DNA from 2 places in the Pseudomonas sp. LS.1a genome. Region 2 is predicted to be linked to the other one. Evidence: predicted binding sites of a transcription regulator. Region 2 holds the regulator's gene; the other holds the start of a gene.
The links. Region 2 encodes FliA, which starts transcription of late flagellar genes. Its sites were predicted from a motif close to CTAAAGTTTNNNNNNNNNNNGCCGNTAA; they were not measured.
Positions count from the first base shown of each region.

Region 1: a site for FliA is predicted at 1,885-1,912, ahead of MKK04_RS20845 (flagellar protein MotY). Genes of this name have one in related genera too.

Region 1 covers NZ_CP092827.1:4,509,010-4,512,012, forward strand. Annotated here, with positions in the region: gene MKK04_RS20840 (argininosuccinate synthase) at 1-580, opposite strand, end outside; gene MKK04_RS20845 (flagellar protein MotY) at 874-1,848, opposite strand; gene pyrC (dihydroorotase) at 1,979-3,003, shown strand, end outside.
Region 2 covers NZ_CP092827.1:4,105,314-4,108,316, reverse strand. Annotated here, with positions in the region: gene flhF (flagellar biosynthesis protein FlhF) at 1-743, shown strand, start outside; gene fleN (flagellar synthesis regulator FleN) at 837-1,670, shown strand; gene fliA (RNA polymerase sigma factor FliA) at 1,667-2,407, shown strand; gene MKK04_RS19025 (chemotaxis response regulator CheY) at 2,526-2,900, shown strand; gene MKK04_RS19020 (protein phosphatase CheZ) at 2,921-3,003, shown strand, end outside.

The sequences.
Region 1 (3,003 bases), 400 kb from region 2:
GGACACCGCCTTCGTAGGAGATGTGCAGCAGGTTGGCGTCCATCGAGTACGGCGACTTCTTCTTGCCGTGGCGCTCGATCGGGATGCCGTGCTTCTCGGCGTAGTCCATCAGCTTCTCGCGGGACAGCAGGTCCCACTCACGCCATGGGGCGATGACCTTGACGCCTGGTTTCAGGGCGTAGGCGCCCAGTTCGAAACGCACCTGGTCGTTGCCTTTGCCGGTGGCGCCATGGGAAATGGCGTCAGCGCCGGTTTCGTTGGCGATTTCGATCAGGCGCTTGGCGATCAGCGGACGGGCGATGGAGGTACCCAGCAGGTACTCGCCCTCGTAGACGGTGTTGGCGCGGAACATCGGGAACACGAAATCACGTACGAATTCTTCGCGCAGGTCGTCGATGTAGATCTCTTTAACGCCCATTGCCTGGGCCTTGGCACGGGCCGGCTCGACCTCTTCGCCCTGACCCAGGTCAGCGGTGAAGGTCACCACTTCGCAGTTGTAGGTATCCTGCAGCCACTTGAGAATCACCGAAGTATCAAGGCCGCCGGAATACGCCAGTACGACCTTTTTTACGTCCGCCATGCCATCACTCCACGGGGTTGTACGGAAAGGGATCGATTCTAACGACGTTGCAGATAAATTTACAGTGGGGCGACAGCTTCTGACGACAAAGCGACAGGAACTTTCGGAAGGGCGACGGGCGGCGGAGGGGGATTTGATCAGGGGTGCCAGATGCATGCCTCGCCATTTTCAGCGCCTGTGAGATCGAGCGCCGCCCGCGCGGCGCTCGATCTCACAGGCGCTGAAAATGTTGTGGCGAACACCTGGTGGCCCCGATGCAATCCCCAGCCATGCCCACGATGGCCAACCCGACCTCAGGGCGCCTTCGCCCCCGGCGCGCCCGAGGCCGGAGCGGCAGCAGGCGGACTGGCTGGCGCTGCCGCCGGAGCAGCAGGCGCTGCCTGCTCAACCGGCTTCTCCACCGGTTTCTCAACCACCGCCACCCGATCCAGTTCAATATTCACCCGACGATTACGTGCCCGGTTGGCAGCACTGTTGTTCTTCGCCAACGGATAACGCTCACCATGAAAACGCACGGTAATCTGCTCTTCCGGCACGCCCTGGGCCTTGAGGTAGTCGGCCACGGCCAGTGCCCGGCGGCGAGACGTGTCGCGATTGGTCAGGCGGTTGCCGCTGTTGTCGGAGTGGCCGTTGAGCTCGACATGGTTCACCGTCGGGTCGGCTTTCATGTAGTCGAGGATCACATCCAGCCGCGCCTTGGCCGCGCCATCCAGCTCGATACCTCCGCCGGGGAAACCCACCTGGGTCTGGCGCACCTGGTCGTAGTTCATCGGCAGCAGCTTGCCGGCACAGGCTTGGTAGTCGCTGTAGGCCTTGGCGAAACTGACCGGCAGCACACGCACTTCCATCGGCCTGCCCGCCTCGCCGGCGTAATTGCGCACCACCGTGCTGCGCCCGTCGAGCAGGCCGTTGATCAGGCGGCTGGCCTGGCCCTGGGACGAACTGAACAACACCCCGGTGCGAGCCAGGCGCACGCTGCCCAGGCTGATGTCGCTGCGCCCGGGTTGCCACGGCGCAGCGGCTGCCAGCAAAGTGGCCGTGCCCGCACCCAGTACGTTGCTGTCCGAGCGCAGCTGGAACACCGGCTGTTCGCCCGCGCGGCGTACGAACTCACCACTGCCAAAACCGTCGATCGGCTGGATCAGCCGGCATTCGAACTGGTCCCCCTCGACCTTCCAGGCAATGTTCTCCATGCGCGTCTGGAAAGTCAGTGCGCCGGCCGGCAGGCTGGCGAACAGGGTCAACAGGGCTAGGTAACGCTGGCGCACGGGCGGCTCCACAAATTCTGACGGCTTACCTGCAGGCTATCGGGCGCCTGCCGGAAAACTTGATAGCCGTGCTCCACCCAGGGTTTTCCGGTAGCATTGGGGCTTGAGTTCGACCCGCCTGGAATCCCCAATGTCCGATCGCCTGACCCTCCTGCGTCCCGACGACTGGCACATCCATCTGCGCGATGGTGCCGTCCTGCCCCACACCGTTGGCGACGTGGCGCGTACTTTCGCCCGTGCCATCATCATGCCCAACCTGGTTCCGCCGGTGCGCAATGCCGCCGAGGCTGGCGCCTACCGTGAGCGCATCCTGGCCGCCCGTCCGGCCGGCAGCCGCTTCGAACCGCTGATGGTGCTTTACCTCACCGACCGCACCAGCCCCGAGGACATCCGCGCGGCCAAGGCCAGCGGCTTCGTGTACGCCGCCAAGCTGTACCCGGCCGGCGCCACCACCAACTCCGATTCGGGCGTGACCAGCATCGACAACATCTTCCCGGCCATCGAAGCGCTGGCGGAAGTTGGCATGCCACTACTGGTGCATGGCGAAGTGACCCGCAGCGAAATCGACGTGTTCGACCGCGAGAAGCGCTTCATCGACGAGCACATGCGCCGTGTGGTCGAGCGCTTCCCCACGCTGAAAGTGGTGTTCGAGCACATCACCACCAGCGACGCCGCGCAGTTCGTCACCGAGGCCCCGGCCAACGTTGGCGCGACCATCACTGCCCAGCACCTGCTGTACAACCGCAACCACATGCTGGTTGGCGGCATTCGCCCGCACTTCTACTGCCTGCCGATCCTCAAGCGCAATACCCACCAGGTGGCGCTGCTGGACGCTGCCACCAGCGGCAGCCCGAAGTTCTTCCTGGGTACCGACTCGGCTCCCCACGCCCGTCACGCCAAGGAAGCTGCCTGCGGTTGCGCCGGTTGCTACACCGCCTACGCGGCCATCGAGATGTACGCCGAAGCATTCGAACAGCGTAACGCGCTGGACAAGCTGGAAGGCTTCGCCAGCCTGCACGGCCCGGCCTTCTATGGCCTGCCGGCGAACACCGACACCATTACCCTGGTCCGCGAAGAATGGACCGCCCCGGACAGCCTGCCGTTTGGCGAGCAGACCGTGGTCCCGCTGCGTGCCGGCGAAAAACTGCGCTGGCG
Region 2 (3,003 bases):
AGCCACGCCACGCCTGGCGCATGCTGCTGGCGCACCTGGCGCGGATGATCGAAATCCCCGAGATCGAGCCGATCGAAGAGGGCGGGGTGATCGCCATGGTCGGCCCGGCCGGCATGGGCAAGACCACCACCCTGGCCAAGCTGGCCGCCCGCTACGTGCTCAAGTACGGCGCGCAGAACCTGGCGCTGGTGAGCATGGACAGCTTCCGCATTGGTGCCCAGGAGCAGCTCAAGACCCTGGGTCGTATCCTCAACGTGCCGGTGACCTATGTCGACCCGGGCCAGTCGCTGGCCGCGGCGCTGGAGCCGCTGCTGCGCAAGCGCGTGGTGCTGATCGATACCGCCGGCCTGCAGGCCAGCGACCCGGCCCTGCGCATGCAGCTGGAAACCCTGGCTGGGCGTGGCATTGCCGCGAAGAACTACCTGGTACTGGCCACCACCAGCCAGAAGCAGGTGCTGACCGCCGCCTACCACAGCTACAAGCGCTGCGGCCTGGCCGGCTGCATCCTGACCAAACTCGATGAAACGGCGAGCCTTGGCGACGTGCTGAGTCTTGCCATCAGTCATGAACTGCCAGTGGCCTACCTGACCGATGGGCCGCGCATTCCTGACGACCTGCACCTGCCTCGGGGGCACCAGTTGGTTACCCGTGCGGTCAATGTGCAGCAGCAGGACGAGCCCAGCGAAGAGGCCATGGCCGACATGTTCGCTGATCTCTATCACAACCCACGGCGAGCGGGTTGATGATGAAGCGTGTGCAAGGTAGCTATGCCAAAGGGTACGCAGAATTGCCCTACGTGTGGCCTGAGTCCCAGCGAGACAAGGTAAAGAACAGACATGGGTAGCATGCATCCCGTACAGGTGATCGCCGTGACCGGTGGCAAAGGTGGCGTCGGCAAGACTAACGTTTCAGTGAACCTGTCCCTGGCGCTGGCCGAGCTTGGCCGCAGGGTCATGCTGCTCGACGCCGACCTGGGCCTGGCCAATGTCGACGTGCTGCTGGGCCTTACACCCAAGCGGACCCTGGCCGATGTCATCGAAGGGCGCTGCGAGCTGCGCGACGTGATGCTGCAGGGCCCGGGTGGTGTGCGCATCGTGCCGGCGGCCTCGGGCACGCAGAGCATGGTGCACCTGGCCCCGGCCCAGCATGCCGGGTTGATCCAGGCGTTCAGCGAAGTTGGCGACAACCTTGACGTGCTGGTGATCGACACCGCAGCCGGTATCGGCGACTCGGTGGTCAGCTTCGTTCGCGCCGCCCAGGAAGTGCTGCTGGTGGTATGCGACGAACCGACCTCGATCACCGATGCCTACGCCCTGATCAAGCTGCTCAACCGCGACTACGGCATGAACCGTTTCCGTGTGCTGGCCAACATGGCGCAGAGCCCGCAGGAAGGGCGCAACCTGTTCGCCAAGCTGACCAAGGTCACCGACCGCTTCCTTGACGTTGCCCTGCAGTACGTGGGTGCCGTGCCGTATGACGAGTGCGTGCGCAAGGCGGTGCAGAAGCAGCGTGCGGTCTACGAAGCCTTCCCGCGCTCCAAGTGCGCACTGGCCTTCAAGGCGATTGCCCAGAAGGTCGACAGCTGGCCGCTGCCGGCCAACCCGCGCGGCCATCTGGAGTTCTTTGTCGAGCGCCTGGTGCGGCCCACCAGCGCGGGACCTGTGCTATGAATGCCAGCGGCTTCAAGATGTACAGCCGGGCGTCGAAAGACGCCCAGTACGAGCTGATCGAACGCTATGCCCCGCTGGTCAAGCGCATCGCCTACCACCTGCTGGCGCGGTTGCCGGCCAACGTGCAGGTCGAGGACCTGATCCAGGCCGGCATGATCGGCCTGCTGGAAGTGGCCAACAAGTACGACGCCAGCAAGGGCGCCAGCTTTGAAACCTACGCCGGCATCCGCATCCGCGGAGCCATGCTGGACGAAGTGCGCAAGGGTGACTGGGCACCGCGTTCGGTGCACCGCAACACGCGCATGGTCAGTGACGCGATGCGTGCAGTGGAAGCAAGAACCGGCCGCGACGCTAAAGATCATGAAGTTGCTGCCGAACTCCAATTGAGTCTCGATGATTACTACGGGATCCTGAACGATACCCTGGGCAGCCGCCTGTTCAGCTTCGACGACCTGTTGCAGGACGGCGAGCACGAAGGGCTGCATGAGGATGGCGCCAGTGGCCACGTCGAGCCTGCGCGTGGCCTGGAGGACGAGCGCTTCCAGGTTGCCCTGGCCGAGGCCATCGCCAACCTGCCGGAGCGTGAACGCCTGGTACTGGCGCTGTACTACGACGAAGAGCTGAACCTCAAGGAAATCGGAGAGGTGCTTGGGGTCAGCGAGTCGCGGGTCAGCCAGTTGCACAGCCAGTGTGCCGCGCGCCTGCGCAGCCGCCTGGGGGAATGGCGGGCGCGTTGAGCCCGGAGTCGTTGCAGTCGTTTTCCACGTGCGTTTTCCATGTTGCACCGATTTGATTGAATGCGCGCTCGCAGCCGAGCGCGTTTGAGACTGCTTGGAGGTCTACTTGAACAAAGACATGAAAATCCTCATCGTTGACGACTTTTCGACGATGCGGCGGATCATCAAGAACCTGTTGCGTGACCTGGGCTTCACCAACACCGAAGAAGCCGATGACGGCACCACGGCGCTGCCGATGCTGGAAAACGGCCATTACGACTTCCTGGTGACCGACTGGAACATGCCCGGCATGTCCGGTATCGACCTGCTGCGCAAGGTGCGTGCCAGCGACAAGCTGAAAGGCATGCCGGTACTGATGGTGACAGCCGAGGCCAAGCGCGACCAGATCATCGAAGCGGCCCAGGCCGGCGTCAACGGCTATGTGGTCAAGCCGTTCACCGCCCAGGTGCTCAAAGAAAAGATCGAGAAGATCTTCGAACGCGTCAACGGCTGAGTCACGTCAGGGGGCGCGCCATGGATTCATCACAAACGTCTTTGGGCGAGTTCGAATCGACCCTGAAGAAACATGCCCAGGAGCTGGTCGAAAGCCTGGAGCG